Regions from separate parts of the Shouchella oshimensis genome, predicted to be linked through region 2. Evidence: a T-box and tRNA genes for the amino acid it is inferred to sense, from the RefSeq annotation. Region 2 holds a T-box; the other holds one or more tRNA genes.
The links. The T-box of region 2 lies ahead of NDM98_RS06575 (valine--tRNA ligase). A T-box ahead of a tRNA ligase gene usually reads a tRNA of that ligase, here a tRNA-Val.
Positions count from the first base shown of each region.

Region 1 (15,039 bases), 270 kb from region 2:
TCTTCACTATTGAAGAAGTATTGGAGTTAGCTTCCACATCACAACTGGCTTTTGATCACGACAAGATAATAAAAGAAGCCATCAAGAATATCAAAACAGATCTATTACAAACAACCATTGCTAAAGAGTTCTTACCTAAAAATTTCACGTTCTCAGAACTTCAAGCAGTATTATTGACTGTCACCAAAGATCCAGCCATATCAAGTAATCAATCTTTTATTAGAAAGATCAAAACATTACCTTTTATTGCTGCAGTTCCAGGAATGACAACACAAAGAACATCAAAAACACCCACACAGCTTTATACGTTTATTGACATGGAAATCGTTAAACCAATCTACACGGCTAGATATTAATTTCTTTTTTTACCCTTTACTATTAACATTCTGTTAACAGAAGAAACGGAGGACGTTATGAATAAGGCGTTGATAAATATTGATTACACAGTTGATTTTGTTGATACAAATGGGAAACTAACTTGCGGAAAACCTGGTCAAGACATTGAAAAAGAAATAGTGAAAGTTACTAAGGACTTTCTTAAAGATCAATCTTATGTTGTTTTTGCGATTGATCTCCATAAGGAAAACGATCAAATGCATCCAGAGTTTAATCTATTTCCACCGCACAATCTAGAAGGTACTAAGGGTAGATTCCTTTTTGGAGAATTACATGAATTGTACCAAGAACATAAGGACTCCTCCCTCACCTACTGGTTAGATAAAACAAGATATAGCGCTTTTGCAGGTACGGATCTCGAAATGAAATTAAGAGAAAGAAAGATCACTGAGATTCATTTGATTGGGGTATGTACAGACATATGCATCTTACACACCGCAATCGATGCTTACAATAAAGGCTTCAAGATCGTGATTCATCAACATGCAGTAGCTAGTTTTAATGCAGAAGGACACAAATGGGCACTCGGACATTTCGAAAATTCTCTTGGAGCAACACTCGTTTAAAAAAACATTACATTTGGAGGAAAACACAATGACTAACACTTACTCAGACGATAGTTTCATGCTGCACACGGATTTGTATCAGATTAATATGGCCCAAACATATTGGAACGATGGATTAGAAAATAAGAAATCAGTGTTCGAGCTTTTCTTTAGAAAGCTACCTTTCGGAAATGGATACGCTGTGTACGCTGGACTTGAAAGAGTCATCGAATTTTTAAACAACTTTGGTTTTACTGAAAGTGACATTAGCTACCTTCGAGAGTTAGGATATGAAGAAGACTATCTTGATTTCCTGAGCGGCCTTACATTCACTGGGACCGTCAAAAGTATGAAAGAAGGAGAATTGGTATTCGGTAATGAACCAATCTTACGTATCGAAGCTCCATTAATTGAAGCTCAATTAATCGAAACACCCTTATTAAATATCATCAATTATCAAACGTTAATTGCTACAAAGGCTTCAAGAATCAAACAACTTATCGGTGATGATCGGGCTATGGAATTTGGAACCCGCCGTGCTCAAGAAATGGATGCAGCTATTTGGGGAACAAGAGCCGCTTATTTGGGTTGGATTTGATGCAACCTCCAATGTTCGCGCTGGAAAGAAATTTGGAATTCCTGTAGCCGGTACTCATGCACACTCACTGGTTCAAGCTTATAGAGACGAGTACACAGCGTTTAAAAAATATGCGTCAACCCACAAAGATTGCACCTTCTTGGTTGACACGTATGACACACTGAAATCTGGTGTTCCAAATGCCATCAAAGTGGCAAACGAAGAGAAAGAAACGATCCATTTTAAAGGCATTCGATTAGATAGCGGAGATTTAGCTTACCTATCTAAGGAAGCTAGAAAAATGCTAGATGAAGCGGGTTATACCGATGCAGCCATTTCTGCTTCAAATGACCTTGATGAAGAAACGATTATGAATTTAAAATCACAAGGAGCAAAAATTGATGTTTGGGGTATAGGAACGAAACTTATTACAGCGTATGATCAGCCTGCTTTAGGCGCAGTTTATAAGCTTGTTTCAATCGAAGAAGATGGAGAAATGGTTGATACGATTAAAATAAGCGCAAACCCAGAGAAAGTATCAACACCTGGACTTAAAAGAGTCTTCCGCATCATCAATAACAGAAACGGTAAATCAGAAGGAGATTATATCGCGTTAGATACTGAAGAGCCGAATGAAGAAAAACAATTAACGATGTTCCACCCTGTTCATACCTTTGTAAAAAAAGTTGTGACAGATTATGAGGCTGTTGAGCTACATCACATCATTTTCGATAACGGAGAATGCGTCTATACTCAACCTAGCCTAGAAGAGATTAGATCATTTGTTACGTCTAACCTACAGCTTCTATGGGATGAATATAAACGATTGGTCATGCCAGAAGAATATCCTGTAGATCTTAGTCAACTATGTTGGGATAACAAAATGGCGAGAATTGCTGAAGTGAAACAGAAAGTCTCTGATAGAATTCAATAGATACAAGCAATGGGAGGCTCACCCTCCCCTATCATCTTGATATTACTGGAGGTTTAACCAATGGGTAAAGTAGGCATTTTCGGTTCATCTTTTGACCCGATCACAGACTCTCACTTATTCTTAGCAAAAACATTAGCTGATCTATGTAACTTCGAATACGTTATTTTTGTCCCATGTGTTAGCAGTCGTGGAGATGGAAAAAAGATGAAAGCAAGCGATGAAGACAGATGGAATATGATCCAATTAGCGATAAAAGACAATCCAATTTTTAAAGCTGATGATTTTGAAATGAACGCAAAAGCAGGAATTGGCAAACAATACACGTACCACACAATGGAATACTTCAAAGAGAAATACCCTGATGACGAACATTATTTCATTATGGGTGCTGACATTCTAGCTGAGATCGATAACCAAAGTGTGCAGCCTCACCAAAGGTGGAAGTTTAGAGAGGAATTAATAAAGAATAATAAGTTTGTTGTGATGTCTAGAGACAATATTGACATGTTAAAAGAAATATCAAAAAGCCCTATTTTGCGAAAATACCATGATGGCACTAGATTTCATTTAGTTGATAAAGGCATATCTATGGAAATCAGTTCTAGCTATATCCGAGATGAGATCAGTATGGGCAGGTACCCTCAATACCTCATGCGAGATGATGTCTATGATTATATTGTCACGAACGAGATCTATAAACATACAACCAATTAAAAAAATCCGGAGGCGATGTAACATGACCATTCAACAGCAAATCATAAAAGAACTAAGCGTTAAACCGACAATAAACCCAAATCAAGAGATTAAAAGTAGAATAACCTTTCTAAAAGACTATTTGAAATCAACGAAGGCAAAAGGATATGTACTTGGCATAAGCGGTGGCCAAGACTCTTCTTTAGCCGGGAAGCTAGCTCAACTCGCTGTTGAAGAGTTGCGATCAGAAGGCGTTGATGTGACTTTTACAGCTGTAAGACTTCCTTATGCAAGTCAGAAGGATGAAGAGGACGCACAACTTGCATTACAATTATCAACCCTGACAACAGCATCGTATTTAATGTTTTCGAGCCGGTCGTAGCTATCGAAAAAGAGTATCTACAAGCTACTGGCTCTGCCCTATCCGACTTTCATAAGGGGAATGTCAAAGCCAGAACGAGAATGATTGCACAATATGCTATTGGTGGTATGGGAAATCTCCTTGTTTTGGGAACCGATCACGCAGCAGAAGCACTAACCGGATTCTTCACAAAGTACGGGGATGGCGGTGCAGACCTATTACCACTGAGTGGATTAAATAAAAGGCAAGGAAAAGAACTACTCAATGCCTTTGGTGCCCCTGAGAAGCTTTATTTAAAAAGCCCTACAGCAGACTTATTAGATGGAAACCCACAACAATCCGATGAGCACGAACTTGGTATCACCTATGATCAGTTGGATGATTACTTGGAAGGAAAGCAGCTTTCTGAAGAAATGATGGAGCTTATTGAGGAGCGGTATGTGTCTACGGAACATAAGCGTCAGTTGCCTGTAACTCCTTTTGACGAATACTAATTTTAGATCTAACTAAAGCTGTGGAATAGGGATATATATGAAGAAATAAGGATTTGGTCTTCACTACCGAATTGGGAAACTTCCTGAATTCGAGGAATATCTTAAGGTTTTTCTACAATTTAATGACTGTTTCGGAGATATCTAGTATTAGATTTAACGATCTAAGGTATATATATGTTGTGTTTTCGCTTACGCTTACCATTTCGAGTGGTCCAGAGTATAAATAATAAACAGATATAGTCATGCATCAACACTTATACAAAAGGATACTTCCGAAGCTTTTGTTAATAATTTGTTATCGCCACCAAAATTCCACCGAATATGATAAGATCTTTATTTTAATAAAATGACAAAAAGAAAAACCCTTATCTATCAAGGGTTTTCGGTATGACCCGTATTGGGCTCGAACCAATGACCTCTACCCTGTCAAGGTAGCGCTCTCCCAAGCTGAGCTAACGGATCAAGTATGTATCTGAGACATATATAAATGTACCTTTTTTATCTGATAAAGTCAATATAAATCAACACCATTACCGTAAGCTATCACCACATCTTTTGATCTAGTTAAACGCTCAATCAAAAGTATGGTCTTTTGTGCAGAACTACCGGATCTTTTGATGATATGAGATAGTAGATAGAAGGCTTAGTAGAAGCCTAATTTAATACAGTAGGCAGGCGATTCTATGTATCATGTCATCCGAACAGTTAATGGTAAAACAGAAGCGCTTAAGGATTCAAATAGTCCTACGGTTAAACGATTTAAAACACTTATTGATGCCGAGTTAATGACGAGTAAGTTAAACAAAAACACATTACCTGATCGATTATGGTCCATTCAATTGATAAACGATGAAGAGAAGACAACCAGCTAACAACTAACTGGTTGTTTTTTCGTCTTCTTGATATTTTGTAGGGTTATAATTACGAGAATGCTTCATCTCATTTCGTAGTGATGCATCATGCATAATTCGCAGGACGGGTCTGCTTGCTAGTAATAAGCTACCACATAAGTAAAGCGAGTTCCCTACCATTTCAATGGAAGAGAAGAAGTTTAGAATACTTCCCACCACAAAAAAGAAACCTATAAGTAGGTCATTTACTGTTGTGATTAGCTGATATCTTTTTCTAAAATAGAGACGAAACCGCCCCGCTTGCAGATCAATATAGTCTTGTTCTTCTTTTTTTGAAAGCATAATTCCTCTCCTATCCTTTTATTTTTATCCGTTTCCCGCTTATGGTTTTATTAAACATCGTCAAAATAAAAAGGAGTGGACATCGTTTAGTCCACTCCCTTTTTATTCTTATTAAAACCTGCTCTTATCGACTAGCGGCATCTGCGTTTACTAATCCACTACCATATAATGTAGAGCTTCCTAGATTCGTAGATGTGTTTTTCAGATGATTACGGATTTGCGATGCACTCCAAGAAGGATAGCGTTGTTTTACAAGTGCTGCCGCTCCTGCAACGTGAGGAGTTGCCATAGATGTACCATTTAGGCTCGCATAGCGGTTACCAGGATACGTACTTTGAATGCCTACACCTGGAGCTACGATATCAAGTCCTGCACCATATTGAGAGAAGTTAGCACGGTTATTATTTTGATCGGTTGCTCCTACTGCCATTGCATTAGCATAACGTGCAGGATATCCAACGTTACCTGAACCGTTATTACCTGAAGCCGCAATAACTAATACACCGCGACTTGTAGCGTAATTAACAGCCTGCTCAAGAGTTGAGCTAGGTGCATCGCTACCAAGGCTCAAGTTTGCTATGTGCATATTGTTCGCAGCTGCCCACTCTAAACCTTGTGCAATTCCTCCAATGCTTCCTCTACCATTTGCCCCAAGAACTTTTACAGCATATAGATCAGCATTTGGTGCTACACCTACAACGCCGATTGAGTTATTCAAAGCTGCAATTGTTCCAGCTACATGGGTACCATGGCCATTTAAGTCAGATGTATTTGGTTCACCAGGCACGAAGCTAGCTCCACCACGAATTGTTAAATCACTATGTGTAGAAATTCCTGTATCCAATACAGCCACTCTTACTCCTGAACCATTTGTTCCACGGTTAATCGCTGCTGGAGCTTGTACACGAGTAATACCCCAAGGCACCGATTGCTGGATTGATACCTCAAAGTCTTCTTCAATATATGCGATTCCATCTTCTTCACTTAATGCATCAACATCTTCAGGGTCCAACTCAACTGATAATACGGGAATATAATCGTAATCAAAAATAATGTCTACATCAATATCAGTCGAATCTTCTTTTTGCTGATCTTCTTCAATAGAGAATACGCCAACCTGCTCAACTTCATCTGTAAAAGCTTCAAGTTCAGCTTCTTTTTCAAAACCAATTAGGTACTTTACCTTTTCTTCTGCAGCTGATGCTGAGTCTGTCACACTAACAAGGGCTGTTACACAAACAAGTCCTACAACAAGTTTTCCAATCTTTCTTTTCATTTGGTCGCCTCCTCATTTTTAGACCAGCTTTAACTGGTAATGATAGAGTAGCACGAATATTTCACCTTGATTATTGGGAAATCGACAGCATTTTTCTAGAAAACTAGTCTTTAGTATCTACTTAACAGGAAAATTGTTTACTCTAGAGGTCTAATGTCTAGGATAAAAACAGATGCTAAAGTCACCCACATGTGGATAGAGATTTGTTTAGTGAGCTTTATATATTTCGGATCTTGACCCTCAAATTTGCGGAACAGTATAATCAAAAGTGAAAAAGATATTGAGTACACACAACAGACTTTACATAATATTAAATGGGGAAGTGCTATTGAAATAAACACTCCCCCTGATTATTTATTAAAGGATGAAAAATATTCTTTCTCGATTTAGGATTTAGAATCTATTATTCAAATTTTCGATATGAATTCTGTTTTATAATTTCCATTATTTCATTAATATCATCAGTCTTAAATTTCTTTGGAATATAAATAGATATTCCTCCTAAGGAATATCTAGTCCAATATTTTTGTCATGATTAGATCTATTTGTTCATCATCACCCATATAAAAAGAGTGTGCACCCGTTTGGAAAAATCCTAATCTATGGTAAAATTCAAGAGCTTTTTTATTCTCTTCCCATACGCCTAACCAAATCTTCTTTTTACCGAGATCAGTTGCAATCGTAATCACTTTCTCAAACAAATGTTTTCCAAGACCTTTACTTTGAAAATCTTTTCTTATATATATTCTCTCTACTTCAAGATAATCAGAACCCATTTGTTCTGATTGAGCCTCATTAACGTTTATTTTTAGATAACAAGCGATTTTATCATTAACATATATAAAATAGAACTCGGAAGAATCATTTTTCAATTCCTTTTCTAATTGGTTCAAATTATAAGCTTTTAACAAGTAAGCTTCCATATTATCTGAAGAATTTTGATCTTTAAACGTATCATTAAATGTCTCAATACTTACCTTTTGAATTAACTCTACGTCTTTAAGCTTGCACTTTTCTATTCTTTTTATCATTCCAACTCATGCTCCTTCTGACTCAATAATTTCGTTTGTTTCCCTTTTTGACAAATTCCCAATCGATTTCGGCATTTTTTCTAGCTCTTCGTAATAATAATAAAAGATTTTCTACTTCTTTATCTGAGAATCCTTTTAATACGACACTGTTTGAATGTTCATTTTCTCTTATAATAAAAGGGTAAACACCTTCTCCTTTTTCTGTAGGAAAGAGTTTTTTTATTTTTCTATTATGTTCATCCTCTTTTTTCTCAATAAATCCGTTGATTTCTAGTTTTTTTATGGCTCGAGCTGCACTTGTTCGATCCACTTTAATTAATTCTGCTAGCTTTTCTTGAATGATCCCTGGGTTTTCACAAATTCGAACCAGATACAAATATTGCCCTTTTGCTAGATCATATCTTTTAAATTCAATATTACTAATAGAATCTAATGATCTTGCAATCATTCCAATTTCGCGCAGTATTTCCATTCAAACTCCTCAATTCTTTTTAAAAGATATACTCATAATGTATCTGCATTTTGTTGCGTTTGCAACAAAAATTATTCTGATTAATAATAATATAAAACAAAAAAAGCACCAAAGCTTCGAAAGCCTTGGTACTAATGGTATGCGGACCGCAGGACTCGAACCTCCTCGAGTTTAACCTCACTAGGCCCTTAATTTTGCGAAACGGTAGAGATGACTACATTAATATTCGTTTTTATTAACACGTTATACAAACCCTACAGATTTAGTTCTACTTAAGTTAATATAAATTAATGCTAAACTTTCACTTCCCTTATATTACGAGATTCTTCTTGAAGTATATTCATAAAGAGGAAACGATATAATATTAATCCAAAGACAGTTGAATAAAGAATAACGATTGTTATAGAAAATAAATTTTCAGAGTTAACTTGGTTGACCAAAAATCTTTGAATCGTTAGTATATCTGTACTTAAAGCAAATAATAATGCTGACAAGAATTCAGATATTCTTTTATTGTTAATATTAGCAAAATTAATTCGATATAAATTAAAGATCTTTTTTAAATTAGCTCCTACCTTATTTCCTTTATATATGCCAAACAAGATACCTACAAAAAGAAATAGCATATATGAATCTAACTGGTAGTTAAGAACAATTAAATTCATCAAAATACCTATTAGAATTAAAACAGTTTTCATTTATATCGTTACTCACCTCTATTGTCTTAAATAAATTTTGAAACTATCTTCAAGTAATCATACTCTATTCACAAAATTTAGAGAAGGTAGTTTTAACCTGTGTATGAAATAAAAAGCACACAAGCTCTAAAAGTCTTGATGCTACTAGTATGCGGACCCCAGGACTCGAACCTCTCGAGTTCAACCTCACTAAGCACTCAATGCCGTGGAAACTTGTTATCTCCTTCAAACACGCACACCACTTGCACTCCTTTGCGCCCATTTCATATATAATCGTCCATTTTCAAATATCGTGGTGAAGAATTGGTGAAGCTAGAAATGTTCGTTTTTTAATGTAGTTTATTCTTGTGTGATTCCTTAATATTGTCTGTTATGAAGTCCTCCTTTTCAATTACGCTCAATTAATTAGAACTTTTTTTAGAAAGTAATGTTCGAAGTCTCTCCCTACATTATTAAGTTTTCCATATACGATAAAGTTATGTTTTTCATAAAACTCTAATGCCTGAAAACTAAGGGTTTCAACTTTTATAAAATCGCACTTTTTCTCATAAGCTATTTTTTCTATTTCAAGTAATAGCTTAGTACCATAGCCTAGATGACGGATATCCTCATCCACAATTAAATAATTTACTTCTAACCAGTTCCAACAGACTTCACCTAATAATCCACCACGGACATTACCATACTCATCCTCTATAAATAAGTGTATTTGCTCATACCTTCCTCTTAAATCTTTTGGAAAATGTGCTAAGTTATATTTATAAAGCTCATCCTCAATATAAGTTTTTTTCTCATTGTTAACATTTTTCATTATACTAAGTTTCATTACCTTCTCCTCCATGTAAAAATTTTTAATCGCATGCATCGAATGATCCTGAATGATGACTGGATCTACAAAACAAATGAAACGTATTTTATGTGACATTGCACGTTTGATGAAAGAGGCCTACATTTTCTGCTTCTCCATATTGCGAGGCCATATTGATTACACACACCTCTAATACCTATTAGAACAAATAACTTTTTTTACCGATTAACCCTTTCTGATGTGTATTCTTTAGGAATACTAATAAAAAGACATTCTTTTGTTCTTTTCTAATATTGAGTCGTTCATTAATTTTGACTTTTTCAATTTAGGTTGTAATCCGGATTGATTAAGACCTTGGAAAGGGTATATTTCTTCTAAGAACGATCTCAATCTGTATTCATTTATAATTGACACTAACTTGTTACAGCTTTCTAAGGCGTTTATTTTTTCATACTCAGAGAACCAGTTCATTTCATACCCTTCCAGGAATTCTTCTTCATCTTTTATAAGATAATTGCTCCCATCACTTCTTACTAATACATCTAGCATTAAATCCACATTATAAACTTGTCCTTTTTCTACAAAAAAAGGAGAGCATATATCGAAGTTGTAACTCCAAACAAAATTTGTTTCTTTATCCAATTCTTGAAGAAATTCTCCATCCATATCAAAACTAATATTTATCTCAAACCAATATTCTTTAAATGAGTAGTGTCGAAGTATTGTTTGTTTATCAATTAGAACGTCGTAAACAAGATATTTATTATCAAATCTTTTAATTCCCACTTTGGGAATATCGAACGTTCTAACCTCATATGGTAAATGCAAATTATGAAATAACAGTTCATTCATCTCAATTACACCTTTCTGTAATTCTCAAAAACCTATTAAACTTTCATATAAACATAGTCCTCTATCTAAACATTCACCAATTCTCTTCTAAAACCTGCCATTAAAAATAAAAAAGCACCAAAGCTTTATTAGCCATGGTACTACTAGTTACAACTATAAGCGGCCCGGAGGAATCAAACCTACACGAGTTCAACCTCACTAAGCACTCAATGCCGTGGAAACGTGTTATCTCCTGCAAACAATCTCATTTGCGTACATTTCATATAAAAACGTCCACATTCGATTAACGTAGTGAAGAATTGGTGAAGCTATAATGTCCCTATTCTGCATCACTCGAAGTACAATTGTAATTACATTCAACGTTCTAAAAACGAACATTGGTTATAAATAAAACATAATTATTCGTTCTCTATTATTTCCATTCACTAGAATGTTCTTTTATCAGTTCAATCATACTCATGATAGACGGAGAGAGCCACTTATCCTTATGGTACGTTAAATAAGTTGAAAGAGTTGAAGTATCTTTTGAAACAATTTCCCCACTTAAAATATGGTTTTTTATTTCTTCTTTTACTGAGAATAAAGGCACTAACGATATCCCTAACCCATTCTTTACGCAATGTTTAATTGCTTCAATACTTTGAAATTCTAAACTTTCTTCAATGTGTAAATCATTAGATGAAATGTACTCATCAAATACTGACTTATAACTGCATCTTAAATCAGAATAAAGAGCTGTATTAGAAGCATTGTTTTCAAAAGCTTGGACTAATTAAGACCATAGTTTCCTTAATCAACTCCTCAATATAAAGTCCTTCTTGAACCCACTCTTCTTTTTCTAATACCAACGATATATCGATCTCTCCACTTTGAAGACTCTTAGTTACATCATAATTTTCTAGGGACTTAACATAAAGGTTCACTTTAGGGTATTTCTTTTTAAACTCTAGAAGCAACAAAGGGACTCGGCAAATCGTCAATGATTCAGAAATTCCTAATGTTAGATCTCCTTGTGGTTCTTTATTAATATTTAATGATTGATTATATAACTCAATTATTTTATTCGCATAGGGTAAAAATTGAACCCCATAGTTTGTTAATATTACCTTCTTTCCAAGTCTATCAAATAAAGGACTTCCTAATTCTTTCTCTAAGTCTTTAATGTGAGTAGTTATTGATGATTGTGCATACCCCAGGTACTCGGCAGCTTTATTAAATCCATTTTTCTCTACGATGGTTTTAAATGTTACTAATTGACGAAGTTCCAATATTAACTCTCCTTTAATGTCACTTCAAATATATTGAACGATATGATCTAATATATCTATTTTACTAAATTTCAATACCGATTTAAACTATAAAATAGTTAACAAATTTTAAGTAGCACTCATATTAGGAGGAATAATCGTGGATAACAAGATCTTATTTGATTCATTTAGAATTAATCATACAAAAATGAAAAATAGAGTTGGTGTAGCACCAATGACTCGAATTAGCGCTACAACAGAAGGCTTTGTAACGGATAAAATGATTAACTATTACCGTTCGTTTGCTAAAGGAGGTTTCGGCTTAATTATCACAGAAGGTACGTATATTGATGATAAACATAGTCAGACATATCAATTCCAACCTGGTATAGCTTTTGATGGACAAGCTCAAGAGTGGAAAAAAGTTGTCGATGCTGTACATTCAGAAGGTGGAAAGATCTTCATGCAATTACAACATACAGGGCCACTTTCTCAAGAAAATCGTTTCACGAACGAAACAATTGCTCCATCTTCTGTTCAGCCGAAAGGAGAACAATTACAATTTTATTTGGGAGAGGGTCCTTTCAAACTTCCAAAGGAGATCACAAGAGAAGAAATGAATGAAGTAAAAAATAGTTTTATCGAATCCGCCAAAAGAGCTGAATCCGTTGGTTTTGATGGCATTGAGTTGCATGGTGCGAATGGTTATCTACTAGATGCATTTCTTACAGAATACACCAACCAACGCAGTGATGAGTATGGAGGAATCACCGAGAATCGAGTTCGATTCTTAGTGGAAATTGCCGAGGAAGTAAGTCAAGCAGTAAGTCCCAATTTTACGGTAGGCATGAGGATTTCTCAATCTCAAGTAAATGACTATATGTATAAATGGTCAGGTAAAGAAGAAGATGCAAAAACTATCTTTAGTGCGTTAGGCGAATCCGGTCAACACTATATTCATGTTACGGAGTTTGAAGCATGGCAACCTGCTTTCAATGACAATGAACCAAAATCACTTGTCTCATTAGCAAAAAAATATAGTCAATTACCAATTATAGCTAACGGTCAGTTAGAGAACCCTGAACGAGCTATAGAGATATTAAATAGTGGAGATGCTGATCTTGTTGCGTTAGGTAAGGGTGCTCTAGCAGACCATGACTGGATTAAAAAGGTACAAAATGATGAACCACTATCAAAATTTGATGCAGATAGTGTGTTACATCCAGTAGCTAACATTAAGGATTTTGAAATAGAATAATTTGTAATACAATTGAATTAGTGCCTCGCAGAGCTTCCTTTAATAAGGAGGCTCTTTATATTTCAATACATTTATTTGTTTCATTCATAAAATTAATTGATAGAGCTAGTGATAATTTACTCTAAAGTTGATTTATAAAAAAGAACCACGGCTTAAAGCATTGGTACTTAGAATTTTTCAATATGCGAACCGAAGTACTCGAACCTCCACGAGTTTAACCTCAAAATATCCTCAACCTAGTGCCCCTGTCCTTTTAAAAAAAACTGCGATTACCTTTTCTATTGTGCTGTACCTCCTTCATATAGAAAAACCCCACTTCAAAAGAAGCAGGGTCACTACATAAACGTTATATTATTGTGCTACAGTTGAAGACTGTTGTAAGCCTAAATGTTCTTTTAACTGATTTTGAGTATTTGCAAGTGATGTATCATCTACTCGTACATAACTAACACCATCAGTTCCTCTGAACGGTTCTCCTTCAATTTGAAGCTGTTCAATTTCACTAATTGAGCCGGCATAACCGTGTAGTGCTACTAAGTTAGCAAAGGTTAAATCGGTTCTAAGTGTATTACCAAGGCTATCAAACACTCTTCCAAAATTATCAATACTTTGGAACGAAGCTGCTTTGTCAATAATCGCTGCCATTACTTGTGATTGACGCTGTCCTCGTCCAAAATCTCCGCCGCTATTGGCGCTTTTACGCTCACGAGTGTATGCTAACGCATGTTCACCATCTAACTCTGATTCTCCTTCAGTAAAGTTAAGTGTTTTTCCACCTTCTGTGAAATCAAACGTATACTTTACATCTACATCGACACCATCTAATGCGTCAACGATATCTTTAAAGCCATCAAATTTTACTGTTGCATAATAATCAATCGGAATTTCGAGAAAATTCTCAACCGTTGCAACAGTCATGTCAATTCCGCCAAATGCATTGGCATGGTTAATTTTATCCTGTGTACCTCTACCAACAATTTCTACATACGAATCTCGTGGGATACTAGTAAGAATAATAGATCGTTCCGAACGATTAAACGTTGCAACTAAGATTGCATCTGTTCTGGCATGATCTTCACCTGGACGTGCATCATCACCAAGTAATAATACTGAGAAGTTGTGCTTACCTACATCTACGGCTTCTGTTCGAAGCTCTGATTTCTCGCCTCGCTCTAAAGTCGAGTGAAATTCATTCTCCGCACCTTTTGCTTTCACGTAGAGATAACCTACTCCACCACCGACAATAAGTAGCATCAAACTTGCCAAAATAAGCAGGGTTTTTAGAACGCGCCTTGATTTACGCTTCCCCCGCCTCTGCTTTCGTGAACCATTTTCCATAATTAAACCTCACTTTTTTTTCATTACATATAAGATATACATCGTTTTTTTTAAGTAGTTATTATTTAACATTCACTCATCATACATGATAACTTTCTAAACATAAAGATAATACCATAAATCTACATAAATCTACAACAATCTATTTACGTAATAGATTAGGATTAAGCGTTTCTGATTCAATAATTAGGGCAGTCATGCCAATAGTTGAGGTCGTTTGATGATGTTCTCCCTCTTTCCAAAAAACGGCATCTCCTACACCTACTTCATCTGTTTTATCAGCAGTTGAAACCGTTGCATTGCCTGAAACAACGAGCATTAATTGAGGAACTTTTGCTTCGTGAAATCCGATTAATCCATCTGTATCTAGATGTACACAACTCATTCTTGTTTCAGAGGTTGTGTGACAAATTTTCGACATTAGCGCTTGTGATTCAAATTGTCTTATCGGTTTGCCTGTTTCAGGTCCAAATCGAAACACTTCCACTATTCAGTCACTCCTTTTTGCCTTAACCGTTATCTTATCAAATTCCTACAGTTCACGAAAGCCTATTTGTCAGAAAAATTGCGATACAGTCTATTTTCTATCCTATTCGTTCTGGCCAAGTATAGACATTAAAGGACTGATTCCGGATAAATCCAACCGTAGTGATTCCGAGTTCTTCTGCAAGTTCAATGGCTCGTTCTGTTGGTGCCGATTTTGACAAAACAATCTCACAACCAATCCTTGCCGCTTTTAACAAAATCTCAGAAGATATCCGTCCACTAAATAATAAAAACGTTCCTTCTAATGAAAGCTCATGACGCAAGCAATAGCCATATATTTTATCTAGTGCATTATGACGCCCAATATCCATTCGACTTAA
Region 1 is NZ_JAMQJY010000001.1:929,595-944,633, forward strand. Features, by position in the region: gene NDM98_RS05025 (NUDIX domain-containing protein) at 1-356, shown strand, start outside; gene NDM98_RS05030 (cysteine hydrolase family protein) at 414-962, shown strand; partial or broken gene NDM98_RS05035 (nicotinate phosphoribosyltransferase) at 991-2,452, shown strand; gene nadD (nicotinate (nicotinamide) nucleotide adenylyltransferase) at 2,513-3,166, shown strand; partial or broken gene nadE (NAD(+) synthase) at 3,189-4,000, shown strand; tRNA gene NDM98_RS05050 (tRNA-Val) at 4,389-4,462, opposite strand; gene NDM98_RS05055 (hypothetical protein) at 4,684-4,872, shown strand; gene NDM98_RS05060 (YrhK family protein) at 4,876-5,193, opposite strand; gene NDM98_RS05065 (S8 family peptidase) at 5,318-6,469, opposite strand; gene paiA (spermidine/spermine N(1)-acetyltransferase) at 6,982-7,500, opposite strand; gene NDM98_RS05075 (MarR family winged helix-turn-helix transcriptional regulator) at 7,523-7,972, opposite strand; gene NDM98_RS05080 (hypothetical protein) at 8,266-8,670, opposite strand; gene NDM98_RS05085 (GNAT family N-acetyltransferase) at 9,068-9,496, opposite strand; gene NDM98_RS05090 (ribonuclease FAU-1 family protein) at 9,737-10,330, opposite strand; partial or broken gene NDM98_RS24565 (LysR family transcriptional regulator) at 10,743-11,598, opposite strand; gene NDM98_RS05100 (NADH:flavin oxidoreductase) at 11,738-12,835, shown strand; gene NDM98_RS05105 (LCP family glycopolymer transferase) at 13,187-14,173, opposite strand; gene NDM98_RS05110 (cupin domain-containing protein) at 14,316-14,660, opposite strand; gene fdhD (formate dehydrogenase accessory sulfurtransferase FdhD) at 14,758-15,039, opposite strand, start outside.
Region 1: it encodes a tRNA-Val, which carries the amino acid that the T-box ahead of NDM98_RS06575 (valine--tRNA ligase) is inferred to sense. The anticodon was not compared.

Region 2 (15,039 bases):
AGAAACAATAATAGCAACACAACAATGCCTGCAAAAAAAGAAATTGTATACATCATTCAGAATCACCAACCTTTTTAGACTATAAATACATTTATTAAGAAAATTGTTCTAATTATTTAGATACAGTTCTTTCAGACTTATTGTATAATAAAGTAAAAGTTTTGGATACATATGATTAATTTTATTTTCATCACGGTTGGAGGCGAAGATATGCATCGAAATGAACACGGATTAACATTAATAGAGTTGCTTGCTTCGATGGTGATCCTATCGATCTTTGCCATCGGATTTGCAACCATGCTGATGAACGGAATTAAGGCAAATGAAATAAATAGAATTGAGATGGAAGCAACCCTTGTGGCACAGTCTGAGATTGAGAGTATGAGATTAAATCAGGATGCTGCTTTTTGTACTGCTTCTGAGAAACCAGTCGAGAGCTTTCTCACAAAACGAACAGTTAAGCAGGAAAATGGCATGTGTCTTATTTCTGTTGAAGTGACAAATGACAAAATTCCTGGTTCCGCTATAAAACTAGATACAGAAATTAGCATACCAAAGGCGGTCACCACACCATGAGAAACATCCTACATAATCAAAAAGGCGCCGCGCTTCCCGTTGTGTTAGGAATCATTGTAGTTGGAACGCTTGTCGCTCTAGGTCTATTAGGTTTTCTTTTTAACGAGGTGAGCAAAAGCCAAACGGTTACGGAAGGTATCCAAGCCAAATATGCCGCAGAAGCAGGCGTAGAGCGTATGCTGAATGAATTAAATGGGCCAAAGCCAGAAGAACTTATTAACATCAAAGATCTAAGTTGCAGCCCAGCAAAGGTTTCAACCAATAAAATAAACGAACATAACATTCGACTTAGCTGTGACATGACAGATAATCAGCTTATTTTAAAAAGCGAAGCAACTGGTGAACACACACACACCACTACGGTTACATTAAAAGTGACACAGAAATCACCACTCAGACTGGAGGTGGAATCATGGAAATAAGAAAAGCCTTATCTAACGAAAAAGGTCTCACCCTTATTGAAGTCTTATCAAGCATTGCAATCCTCGTCATCGTGCTCGGCATCGGCATGGCTGCACTCGCCCAAAGCAGCACACTAACAAATGAAATCAGAGGCGAATCCCAGGAACGACAAGACATGCAAGTAGGATTGCTAGAGTTGACGAAGGCTGTGCAGGAAGCGAAGGATATTAAAAAGGGTACGGATGAATACAATTTTGAAATAACAAATACCGATAATTCCATCAGTAACTATTGGCTTGTTGATGGTCAATTAAATTCAGACGTCAAAAGTGGACAAACTCCAGTTGAAGGCGTTCGGAAAGTGACGATTGTAGATAAGAAAGGAATTACTTTAGAAATTGATGATTTGGAAGAGCCCGTGGTGCTTGCGCAGCGGGGTGGTGGTGTGATTGAGACTGGATTGGGTGCACCGGATGAGGAGGAAAACTGGGAAGATCGTAAGCCTGATGTGGTTTGCATGAAAAATGAAAAAATAGACTTCAGTGGTTACAAACAATTTGAAGAAATCGCGAAGAGACAACATTGGGGAAAAGATAGTATTAGATGTGATAATACAAGTGGAACTCTTACTATATGGAACGAAGTCCCTGTAAACCTTACTAATGGAGACATTACAATATATGCAAATAACATTGTTCTTAACTATCAAGCAAGCTTCTCATTAAGTAATGGCAGTGTTTATTTACCAAAGACAGAAATTTTAAGTATTGAAAATCACGGGACATTTGTCGTAGAAAATGGCGGCTTATATGTTAATGAACAAATAAATCTGCATAATAGTAGTACTCTATACGTTGGAGGAAAAACTGTTGTAAATAAGGATTTTAATAGCACTAATGTAGGAAATAAATTCACTTCAAAGGGGGATTTTATAGTTCTAGGAAATGCTTCGATATATCAAGCTCAAATGATAGATATTGAGAAAACGTTCTACATAAGAGGAAATCTAACTGTAAATTACAGCGCTTCGAATAAAATCAATATTGGTGACAAATTAATAGTTGGAGGAAATGTTGATCTTCATCAAAGGTTCACCTTTAACGGAAAAAATGGAATATGGGTGAACGGTAATTTTACCGCGAAAAATGAATTAGATATTTCAACTGAATCAATTATTTCAATTCGAGGCAACGTAACCTTCTTATATAGAGGAAAAATGTCTAGCAACTCTTCTATTCATATTGGTGGGAAACTTGATTTGGCAAGAGAAGCTACTGTAACTAGCGGGGGAAATTTGTATATTGAAAAAGGTATTAAACTTTCTCCTAAATCAATGTTGATTGTTAAAGGTGAATCATATATAAATGAGCGAATTACTTTTCCAGAAATTAAAAGCGAAAGTGAGAAGTATGCATTTAACACCTATGGCAACATAACATATACAGGACCTGTTGAAGGTACTATTAATTTCCCATCTAATTCTTCAATGTTTAATGCCGCTTCGGAAGAATTAATACCTAAGGTTAATACGATGGTTTACTTTCCTGATTTTCCGCCAGTACCAAATTAATGTTTTTATTTTTAAAGGGGTAAATAAAAAATTTTATTTACCCCTTGTTTGAATTAAATTCATCTCTAACGAATAGCTATCTTAAAATTATCATTCTTCAATTCCCCACGAACCTCTGAAATAAAATACAGCGACCCCGTAACTAAAATCAACTCATCTTTTTTCCATTGATCCATCAACAACTCAAGTGCATTCTTCCAGTCCTTCTCCGCATTAGCTTGTATACCATCAGGGGTTGCATTAAGTAATTCCTCTGCATCCGCAGCCCTAAAAAAGTCAAAGCTTGTCCATATAATCTGGATATCCATTTCACTAAATGGAGCCAGTAGCTTAGTCACATCTTTTTCTTTTGTCATACCTGCAAGCATTTTGATTTTATGATTCGGATAATGATTTTTCAGGGTAGCGGCTAAAGCCTGCATCCCCTCTTCATTATGAGCCCCATCGGCGATCACGAGTGGCTGTTCCATTAGTTGTTCGAATCGTCCTGGCCAATTGGTTAAGGCTAATCCTTTTTTACAGGCTGCATCTGTGATTTGATAACCTGCGTGTTCTTTCAAATAGAGCATAGCCATTAGAGCGAGACTTGCGTTTGCTAGTTGATGCTCCCCTTTCATGGATGTTTTTAGTTGTGTTAGTCGTCCTAACGGTGAATCAAATGTAAAACTTTGATCCGCTTGGTTAATCAATGTATCTGTAATATAAAAATCTTCATCTAATTGATAGAATGACGTGTCTCGTTCAATGGCTGTTTCTTTTAATACAGCTAATGCATTTATATTAGACACACCTGAAATGACTGGAATTGCTTTCTTGATAATTCCTGCTTTCTCTGCAGCAATCTCTTCAATGGTTGAACCTAGGATATGCATGTGGTCGTGTCCAATGGATGTAATAATTGATAGAAGTGGTTTGATGACATTGGTTGAATCGAGTCTTCCTCCAAGCCCTACCTCTACTAATACGATATCTGGCTTTGCAACATGGGCAAAATATTCAAACATAATTGCCGTAATGACTTCAAATTCTGTTGGAGATTCTAGCTCTGTCTGAGCTAATTCCTCAACAAGTGGACGTACCTTGTTGGCTGCGGCTACTAGATCCTGTTCAGAAATGGGTACGCCATTTAGGGAAATACGTTCTTCAAAACATTCCATATAGGGTGAAGTGAAGGTGCCTACTTGATAGTTGTTCGCTTCAAGCATGTGGCGCATAAAGCTTACGGTTGAGCCTTTTCCATTTGTTCCGGCTACATGTATCATATTTAATTTGGATTCTGGATTCCCCAACTTCTCCAAGCATCCAATCCATTCGTTTAAGTCCTGGTTTGATTCCAAACGGTAACAGGCTGTGGATCCATTCTATTGTTTGCTCTCGGTTGTTCATATTTTATCCCCCACTCCGTATGCCTTAACGATCTCTACTCTGTCTTATTATAGCGAGGATTGGTGGTTGAATTCAATATGTGTAGGATTTGAGCAGGAATTTCTTCATATTTTTCGTTTGTTGTCGATTAAAAAAGCAAGGATAAAAGAGCTGTGTATAAGCAGAACTGTTGCTATAGAGATCGCGATACTCTCTATTAAAGAACTAAGTAGAAAAGCGATAACAATTGAACCGATCAGGACTAATACAGCTAAGGCAATTTTTGATTTCATGAATCTTACTCCTCTTTTTAAGTGATTTTTGTATTAATTCGCTTAAAAACTAGGGAAGTCCTTTGTTGGATAAGCTCTTTTAAATTGGTGATTTCGTTTTATTAGTGAGAAATCACTTTTATCAGTAATGAGACACTTTTATCGACAATTAGCTCCCATCACGCTCCGCACTCCTGCTCACTTCAAAAAAAAGCCGGAGACACACATCTCTGCGTGACCCCGGCTTTTTTCTTATGCTTGTAATTCTGCAATTCTTGATTCAACTGTTTTGCGTTGTTCTGAGTAATCTGCTTGTTTTTTCTTTTCTTCTTCAATTACGTGTGCTGGTGCTTTGGCAACAAAACCTTCGTTGCTAAGCTTTTTGTCGACACGTTCGACTTCTTTTGTTAAGCGTGCGTGCTCTTTCTGCAAACGAGCAACTTCCTCTTCAATGTTCAGTAGGCCAGCAAGCGGTAAGAAGAGCTCTACTCCACTTAGAACCTGAGACATCGATTTCTCTGGTGCTTGAATCGTGGTTGAGATGTCGAGTTTGCTTGGGTTACAGAATTTCTCAATAAATATTTGTCCTCGCTCTAGCTGGGCGAGCGTAGTGTCATTTCCTGGACGTACAAGCAGCTCAATTTGCTTGCTCATTGGTACGTTCAGCTCGGAACGGACTGCACGAACAGAACGGATGACTTCTTTAAGTTGGTTCATGTCATCAATGGACTCTTCAAAGATAAATTCAGTAAGTACAATCGGCCATTCTGAAACTGTGATCGACTCACCTTTGTGCGGAAGATGCTGCCAGATCTCTTCAGTGATAAATGGCATAATTGGGTGAAGCATTCTCATGGTTTGATCAAGAACATAAGCTAAGACAGAGCGTGTTGTTTTTTTCGCAGCTTCGTCCTCTCCGTATAGAGAGAGCTTTGCCATTTCAATATACCAGTCACATAAATCGTCCCAGATGAAAGTATAAAGCAGTCGGCCCACTTCGCCAAATTCATATTTATCAATAAGACGGGTCACATCTTTAATCGTTTCTTGCAGGCGTGTCAGAATCCACTTGTCTGCTACGTTTTTCTCGCCGCTAAGATCAATGTCATCATAACCCAAATCTTCCATATTCATGAGAGCGAATCGGGATGCGTTCCAGATCTTATTTCCGAAATTCCATGTTGCTTCGACTTTTTCCCAGTAAAAGCGCAAATCATTTCCCGGGGAACTGCCTGTTGTTAAGAAAAAGCGCAAGGCATCAGTTCCATATTTGTCAATAACATCATGCGGGTCAACACCATTGCCTAGTGACTTACTCATCTTACGTCCGTCCTCAGCACGAATTAATCCGTGAATCAATACGTCGTTAAACGGGCGTTCTCCAGTGAATTCAATTCCTTGGAAAATCATACGAGCTACCCAGAAAAAGATGATATCGTATCCTGTTACAAGGGCACTTGTTGGGTAGTATCGTTTAAAATCAATTGCTTCTTCATCTGGCCAACCCATTGTTGAAAATGGCCATAATGCTGAACTGAACCAAGTATCCAGTACATCATTGTCTTGATCCCAGTTTTCAGCGTCTTCTGGTGCCTCATGTCCAACATAGATCTCACCAGTTTCTTTGTGATACCATGCAGGAATTCGATGTCCCCACCAAAGCTGACGAGAAATACACCAATCACGAATGTTATCCATCCAACGTAGGTAGGTTTTTTCAAAACGGTCAGGGACAAAATTTACTTTGTCATCTGTTTTTTGTAATGCAACGGCTGCATCCGCAAGTGGCTGCATGTTTACAAACCATTGTGTTGATAAGTAAGGCTCAACAACTGCTCCACTTCGTTCTGAATGACCAACAGAGTGCGTGTGTTCCTCAATTTTAAAGAGAATTCCCTGTTCTTGTAAGTCTGCAACAATTTGCTTACGGCATTCGAATCGATCTAAACCGTTATATTGAGCCGCATTTTGGTTCATTGTTCCATCTTCATTCATGACAAGGATTCGCTCAAGGTTGTGGCGATTCCCAATTTCAAAGTCATTTGGATCGTGGGTTGGTGTGATTTTTACAGCACCTGATCCAAATTCCATGTCCACGTAATCATCTGCAACAATTGGAATCTCTCGTCCAACAATCGGTAAGGTAACGGTTTTCCCAATCAAATGTGCATATCGCTCATCCTTAGGGTGAACCGCTACAGCCGTATCACCAAGCATCGTTTCTGGACGGGTTGTTGCTACTTCTATTTCGCCACTACCATCTGTTAGTGGATAATTCATATGATAGAAAGCACCTTGAACATCTTCGTGAATAACTTCGATATCAGATAGAGCCGTTTTTGTTGCAGGATCCCAGTTGATAATGTATTCACCACGATAGATGAGTCCCTTATTATAGAGCTTAACAAAAACTTCATTTACCGCTTTTGATAGGCCTTCATCTAAAGTAAAACGTTCGCGTGAATAGTCAACTGAGATTCCAATTTTAGACCATTGGTCACGAATAAACTGAGCGTATTCTTCCTTCCACTCCCATGTTTTTTCGACAAATGCTTCTCTTCCTAAATCATAACGTGTTACGCCTTCTTCTTTTAGCTTTGCTTCTACTTTTGCTTGAGTTGCAATCCCTGCATGGTCCATTCCTGGAAGCCATAAGGTGTCGTAGCCTTGCATCCGTTTTGTTCTGGCTAAAATGTCTTGAAGTGTAGCATCCCATGCATGACCAAGATGAAGTTTTCCAGTTACGTTTGGTGGTGGAATAACAATTGAATAAGGTGTTTTGTTCTCGTCCCCTGTTGCTTCAAAGAACTTACCCTTTATCCAATAGTCATACCATTTTGCTTCAGTGTCTTTTGGGTTGTATTTGGTTGGCATTTCTTTTTTGTGTTGTTCCATACCTACTGCCTCCTTTTTTTTCATACAAAAAAACCCTCCATCTCAAAGGACGAAGGGTTTCGCGGTACCACCTTTGTTTGCAAAAGGCAGATAATCTCTACTTAATGCACACTCAATCTGTTAACGGCCAGCACCCGTCCTTGCTTACTGAATGTTCAGCAAGGCTGCTCACGGGCGACCTTCTACCTAACCTACCTGAGAAATCTTCCAAGCCAATGGACTTCTCTTTCTGTGAGGGGTCACGTATACTCTTCCCGATCTTTGCATGTCTATTTTAATATATATTATTCTATCTTGTTGCATCACTTTCGTCAATATTAGCATTGCCTATTTTTCCCGAGCTTAATCCGGTTTGTTTCCCATTCCACGCGAGTTCTGCATAGTATGTAAAAAAAGGGCGTATAAAAGGGGGATGTGCACGTGTTCCATCGAAATAAGCGGCCACCTTATTGTCCACCAAAAAACAAATGGGGACCATGGTCGTATCTAAAAGCAGTCTGCTATCAATGTCTTTTGCCTATCATTTGTTTTCAAGCCATTAGGACCTTACTGCTGCCAACTACTTTAGACTTTCTCCTGCTGGTTGCTTTGATTGTGCTCTACTGCTCGATTTCCTTGAATCTTTTTTAGAGGGGATCCCATCCACCTATAAATAAGATAACTTATAATAGCAAATAAAAGACTACTTATTGTATTTAAAGGGATGATGAGGATGTCGTCCCAAAGTGACATGCTCGCTATACAGAATCCAGTTCCGACAATCAAACTCAGCCATCCAGTTAGCTTTAAAATGAGCGGCCTATGTACGTTATGGCGATTGGTATGCACATAAGTCAGGATCGCTAATCCACCGTAACCAAATACGCCAAAAATAACAAACGGCATAATCGATGCATGGGTTAATGTCGCACCACTATTCCCATACGATGCAACACTGATAAAATGAACAGCAGCCTGTAACAGAAAAAAAGCAGCTAAGATCAAAAAACCAGTCCCAATCATCGAGAACAACATCGTGCGCCACACTACTTTGCTTATCTGACCAATTTCGCGATCAAAATACGATTGAATTTCGTCTCCTGTTAGATGGTTGTTACCTTCATTTTCTTTCCGCGCCAATACAGCTGCTTTTGGAATGTATGTAGCAGCTGGTTCGCTATGGCATTTGGCAATTGTTTTGTTTCAAGATACGTCTTCATTTCTTGATACCGTATTTGATCCTGCGCATTCAGATGTAGATCCTCTGAATAATCCTTCACTAAATCCTCGCCCATCACAGGTGCCTCCAATCAACCATATCAACTCTGTCTATCTTGATCACGGAGCAATACATACAGTATAAGGAAATTGGCTGAATTTCGCAACATGTCTAGGATAGAGTCTCATTGGATGCTGGTAGCAATCTTGTAGCTAATCGTTGTACCTTTCTCATCGCAAGTATTCTCTTTTCTAGCCTTTGCACATGAGCAAGCTCGCTCCAACCATTTTCCTTTTTAAGATAGGAATCCACTGCATACGCAATTGGTTCAGGAAAGCTTAAATAGCTGCATAATAACTGCTTCTCTTCATCAAGTAGCGGCAAATGATGTTCGTATCGTGCAAACAAGCGCAAGACTTCTTCATCTGACCACTGAGCATATGGGAAGCTATACCGGCAAAAGGTGGCTAGATCACGTGCAGGTGTGTCCAAGCTTACTCGTTCGAAATTAATGAGTAAAGGTTCATTTTCAGGAGTAAATAAGGCGTGACTACGGGACAGACGACCATGATTTAGTACACTTCGGTATTTGCCTTTCTCTTTCGCTGCCTCATACCAGTCATTAAGCTGTGCTTTTGCCACTTCCGCCATCTGGTCAAGTGTATGGATGTGTGTTAAAAAGGTCAGTTCAAAAGGGGACATATAAATCTTTTGTTCAGCCTGATCAGCAAAATGAATTAACTGAAGCTGGCGTGCTTCCCACTTTTTCAATAACTCTCGATAGGACTGCTCTAATTGCTCCAGAGAAAGCTCTTGGGTTTTGACTGTAATTCGATGAATCACACCCATTTGATCCATAAGCTTCTCTTCCATTGACTCTCTGGCTGTGTATTCAGGAGACTCAATCCACGGCATTAGATAATAACTCGCATTACCTATCGTGATCGTGTATTCTCCGTATTTCGTTGGGATAAGTGGTACAGACTGTTTGTAGCCAAGTTTGGTTAATCGATGCATGGCGTGAACAAGCTCATCGGCTTGCGCTTGAGATAAGGTTGTCTCTTTAAGAGCAAACATGCCTCTTTGAGAGGTTAATTTTTTTACTTTACCTGCTCCAATCTCTTCAATCTGATCTGGATAAATATCGTAATGAAACAAGATGGTCTCAAACGGGTACTCTACAGACTGATTCATGAGTGCTACTTCCTCCCATCCAAGCCAGTCGGCCACGTCTTCTACTAATCGTTTTGATATGTTCCATTCTTCCTGACATGTGTGAATGGTTGATTTAATCAAATCAACTGATTGGTTTCGCAAATCTAGTTCAAGGATAGGTAGCAGTTCATATGGGATAAGACATTCAGCGAGTAAGAGTCCACCTTGAATTTTTGAAAAATCAGGAAAAACATCTTCGATAGCATCTAAAAAGTTGGAGATTTTCTCCGTAGGATGCTCTCTGTACCACTCACGTATAAACAGTTGAATGGATCGATAGCCTTGTTCTGGGTATTGATCTCCCCCAACCCAATGTAACATGCCGTGTATCGTTTTTGCGTGCCCACCTACTTGTAGTCGGTCTATGAGAGGTAATGGATTTTCTTGTGAGCGTTTTGATCGAATATTGTTTGCTTTTTTTAGACGAGTTTTTCCTTCATGAATCATATCTCTGAGAGCTTGGTTGAAGTGCAAGTGGAAAACGCCAGATCTGTTTTTCTAGCTTCATGAGATCTGGTTCCTCATTCACCACAGGTTTGATCTCAAGCTTAGTTTCCAATCCATACCGAATCATTAAACCTACTAAGGTTCCCCATACCTGTCCATTTTCTTGCTGACTAAATGCTTGTGTGATTTCATCATGGACCGATACCCGAGAAGAGTTCCAGGGAATGAAGGAATCTCCATCTTTTGTCCGAATCATTCGGTCAGCTAGCATAACTGGAGCGAGATAACAGTGATCGCGCCAGTTAATGTGCCAGTCCAAAAGATCTTGATCCTCCCAAAATCTAATTCTTTTTAATCCGTGATCTGTTTCAATGATTTCCTCACTCAGAGATACTGCATTTTTCCAGCCATATTGCTGCTTAAGCTCCTCCAGCAGGTCCATGATGACTCCTCCCTTCATGGCTTATGACTGAACCGGAATGTAGAGAATCTGCCCCGCTTCAATTTGATCAGCCTCTAAACGATTGGTTCGAATTAGCTGACTTGTTGTCACATCATAACGATCTGCTATTGTATCTAGGGATTCATCTTCTTGAATGATGCACATTTTTAATCTTGTAAATTGCTCATCGCTTTTCGCCATCATGCCTGTTAAATAAAGCGCATTCTCTTCTCTTTCCGCTTTTACCTCTTGAGGCTGATCTTCGTTTTCATCGATCTCTACTTCTTCTGTTTGTTGTCGTTCGATGTTTGGCTCAGACTGCTGTGGAGCGAGGGTGATCCGTTGCAAGTCTGAGTAGCTAGCTTGCTCTGTCACTTCACTAGGAGGTTCCACTTGCACTTCCACTCGTTCAACTGAGTCATCGCTTGCTACTGTGCTAGTTGGAGTCGGTAATTGATAGGCTTCATAAGAAAAAGATGTATCTACAACCTGTTCGTCTTCCTCTATTCTGTTTGGTTCATCTTGAACATCCTCTGGCTGATCCTCCTGACTGCTAAGCTCGTCTGCCCCAGTCATACCACTAATCGAGATATCGGCTGTTAACTGAATGCAGCTTTTGTCAGGCACATCATAGTCAAACGACTCCACTTCTACATAGATATCCTGCAAATTTTGAATACGATCTAATGGAATCGTGACATCAATCGGGAAAAAGTGCTTTAAGTCTCCTCTTCCGTTCTCTGAAATACGCACTTCCTCAATGGAGCGAAACGACGCTTGTTCACGGTACCCATCGTCTTCATTCTGCTCGGAGTCTTGATCTTGGTTTGAATCTGCCAATAGGTATTCTCCTACTAACCTTAATCCACCTACAATGCTTACTTGATTGCCTTCTTCCTTAATGGCAATCTCCGGAGAAAGAGACATACCGAGAATTTCTTCTATTTCCTGACCTTTGTTCAGCCACACCGATTCTTCTACCGTCAGCGTTAATTTTGAGGGATGCTCCTGCGCCATACTAACTCCTCCTTATCAAATCAAATCCATTTACACTCGTACCTATACAATCCGTACATGGAAATCCTATGCGGCAAACAAGGGGATTATGACAAAAAAGAGACTGACAGAAGTATACGGATAATTTATAGAGACGAATGATTCTAAATGAGTGTAGTAGTGAAAGGGGAATCTGCAGACTCATCGCTCCCGGATGTGAGAGCTACAGAATTTTAATAAATTATTACTGGGTATATAACGTCAAAAATAAATGGAGATTGTTGGATTGGTGCGTGTCCTAACTTTAGCCTGACTCTCTTTTTTAATGAACAAAAAAACCAACCCATTATGTGAGCTACTCAACATAATGGGTCGGTTTTGGTGGTACTTAAACACTCTTGTCCTGATCCTATTCTATTCTCGCAAATGCACGTTCTGCTGCTGCAATTGTTGCTTCGATATCTGCGTCAGTGTGTTTTGTTGATAAAAACATTCCTTCAAACTGTGAAGGTGGTAATGAAATACCTTCTTCAAGCATGTATCTAAAATATTGAGAAAAGATTGCTAGATCTGAGGTTTGTGCTTTTTCAAAACAATCTACTTTCTCATTGGTGAAAAACAAGCCAATCATTGAGCCTGCACGATTAATATGATGTGGAATTCCGTGTTTTTCAGCGGCTTTTGTCAAGCCTTCTTCTAGTCTTTTTGCTTTAGCAGCAAACACTTCATAATCCGCTTCAGACAGCTGAGATAATGTTTCATAACCTGCTGTCATTGCCAATGGGTTACCAGATAGTGTTCCTGCTTGATAAATCGGTCCACTTGGTGCAATTTGCTCCATGATTTCACGTTTGCCACCAAACGCTCCAACTGGAAGCCCACCGCCTATTACTTTTCCAAGGCAAGTCAAATCAGGTGTGACACCATATGTTCCTTGTGCACAATGGTAGCCAACTCGAAATCCGGTCATTACTTCATCAAAAATGAGTAGTGTGCCATTTTCCTCAGTTAAGCTGCGTAATGTCTCAAGAAAACCATCTTCAGGAGGCACAACACCCATATTCCCTGCAACTGGCTCCACAATGACCGCTGCCAGATCATCACCAAACTCCTTAAAAGCATAACGAACACTTTCGATATCATTGTACGGTACTGTTAACGTGTTTTTAGCCACAGCTTCTGGTACACCAGGACTGTCAGGTAAACCTAAGGTTGCAACACCTGATCCTGCTTTAATCAACAACGAATCTCCATGCCCATGATAACAGCCTGTAAATTTTAGAATCTTTGAGCGCCCTGTAAATCCTCTCGCAAGTCTGAGCGCACTCATCGTTGCTTCTGTACCTGAGTTAACCATCCTCACAACTTCTATAGAAGGAACTCGATCAATCACAAGTTCAGCAAGTTTTGTCTCTAATTCACTTGGTGCCCCAAAACTTGTTCCTTTTTCGGTTGTCTTTTTAATCTGTTCAACCACTTGTGGATCCGCATGTCCTAAAATCAGTGGTCCCCAAGACAACACGTAATCAATGTATTCATTACCATCAATATCACGGATCTTTGACCCACTGCCGCTTTCCATATACACAGGGTTCATATCCACTGATTTAAAGGCACGAACTGGACTGTTCACACCACCTGGCATTAGTGGTTTTGCTTGTTCAAAAGCAGCTTTTGACTTTGAGAAATTCATGATTCATTCGCTCCTTTCATCCACCTTACTGCGTCCTTCGCATGGTAGGTTAAGATCAAATCTGCCCCCGCACGTTTCATGCTAAGTAATTTCTCTAGTACAACTTCGCGCTCGTTAATCCAACCATTTTGAGCGGCAGCCTTCACCATCGCATATTCACCGCTGACATTATAAGCTACTAGCGGTACACCTGAAAAATTCTTTACTTCACGAATAATGTCAAGGTAGGACAATGCTGTTTTACAATTAAGAAATCAGCGCCTTCATTTAGATCGGATTCAGCTTCACGTAATGCTTCTTCGCGATTTGCAGGATCCATTTGATACGTTTTCCGATCACCAAAGGAAGGAGCTCCATGTGCTGCATCTCGGAATGGACCATAAAAAGCTGATGCATATTTAACCGAATAGGCCATAACTGGTACATGTTCAAATCCAGCCTCATCTAAACCATGTCGAATAGCTGTTACAAAACCATCCATCATATTAGATGGTGCAATAATATCCGCCCCTGCTTTTGCCTGAGAAACAGCCGTTTGCGTTAAGATTTGCAGGGATGGGTCATTATCAATTTCATTATCTTTAATCACACCACAATGCCCATGATCGGTAAACTGACATAAACATGTATCAGCAATGACTGTCAGTTCAGGGTAGGCTTCTTTTATAAGCCGTGTTGCTTCTTGCACGATTCCATGATCGTGAAATGCAGATGAACCCTCAGCGTCCTTTTCTCCTGGTAGACCAAAAAGAATAATAGAAGGGATGCCTAAATCGACAACTTCTTTTACTTCCTCTAGTACTTCATGTAATGGCCATTGAAAAACACCTGGCATCGAAGCGACCTCTGTTTTTTCACTACCTGTTTCTTTAACAAAAATCGGATAAATAAAATCATCCTGATCTAATTTCGTTTCTCTTACCATTCTGCGTATAGACGCTGATTGTCTTAATCTACGGTGCCGATCAAAATCCAATTTTGTCATGAATGTTCACTCCTTTTTAAACGAACAAGCTCTTCTACCATTGCTTCAGTAGTAAAAATCTCTGGAACTGCAGCGACACACAGTCCGTTTTTTCTAGCTTCTTCTGCTGTTATGTTACCAATACAAACAATTTTTGCATCAGGGAATAAGTGACTTACATCATTCGTTAGTTGCTGTGCGATTTCTACATAATGACGAACAGTAGACGAACTTGTAAATGTAAGAAAACTTAGCTTGGTTTGCTGCCTGACGAGATGTGTAATCGTATCCTTTGCAACACTTGGAAAAAAAGTTTCATATACAGGTAAATCGTTCACCTTACGTTCGGCTTGAACAAGCCGTTTTGCCAGAAGCGGTCGAGCAAGATTTCCTCGAGGAATTAAAATCGTATCTCCTTTGTTTGTTTGCTCTAATATGGCTTCTGCCAATGATTCTGCTTCATATTTTTTCGGTAACAGATGAATGTCTAATCCGAACTTATTTAATTCACTAGCAGTTTGCGAACCAACTGCGGCAATCTTTGCAGAGTCACGAAGTTTTATACGATCCTCTTCAGACAGATGCTCTAAAAAAAATCTTACACCGTTTACACTCGTAAAAATCAGCCACTTAAATGAACTAAGTTTAGCTAATACTTCCTTTAGTTCCTTTTGTTCTGCCATTCTCCGCACGTTAATCAAAGGGACTTGTAGAGCTTGTCCTCCCACCTGCTCAATTTGCTTAACAAAGCGAGCAGACTGAAGTGGTGCTCGTGTGACAAGAACCTTAGCCCCATGTAGGGGACTAGGAGTCAAGTTCACTTTTTACCTTTTCTAAGATTTCTTCTGCCCCTTGTTCTAACAAGGCAGCGGCAACAGATTCTCCAAGCTCAATCGGAGAGCTACCTGTTTGTGTATCGTGTATTAACACTTTGCCATCTGGTGAACCAACTAAACCAGTAAGCGTGATCTGATTGTCTTTGATGATGGCATAACCGGCAATAG
Region 2 is NZ_JAMQJY010000001.1:1,201,840-1,216,878, forward strand. Features, by position in the region: gene NDM98_RS06545 (hypothetical protein) at 1-56, opposite strand, end outside; gene NDM98_RS06550 (type IV pilus modification PilV family protein) at 211-576, shown strand; gene NDM98_RS06555 (pilus assembly PilX N-terminal domain-containing protein) at 573-998, shown strand; gene NDM98_RS06560 (prepilin-type N-terminal cleavage/methylation domain-containing protein) at 989-2,548, shown strand; gene NDM98_RS06565 (bifunctional folylpolyglutamate synthase/dihydrofolate synthase) at 2,614-3,885, opposite strand; gene NDM98_RS06570 (hypothetical protein) at 4,039-4,206, opposite strand; gene NDM98_RS06575 (valine--tRNA ligase) at 4,438-7,080, opposite strand; T-box leader at 7,123-7,351, opposite strand; gene NDM98_RS24900 (YszA family small membrane protein) at 7,501-7,710, shown strand; gene NDM98_RS06580 (hypothetical protein) at 7,645-8,199, opposite strand; gene NDM98_RS06585 (hypothetical protein) at 8,163-8,354, opposite strand; gene ysxE (spore coat protein YsxE) at 8,450-9,967, opposite strand; gene NDM98_RS06595 (hypothetical protein) at 9,930-10,382, opposite strand; gene spoVID (stage VI sporulation protein D) at 10,404-11,399, opposite strand; gene hemL (glutamate-1-semialdehyde 2,1-aminomutase) at 11,788-13,074, opposite strand; partial or broken gene hemB (porphobilinogen synthase) at 13,068-14,056, opposite strand; gene NDM98_RS06615 (uroporphyrinogen-III synthase) at 14,053-14,856, opposite strand; gene hemC (hydroxymethylbilane synthase) at 14,840-15,039, opposite strand, start outside.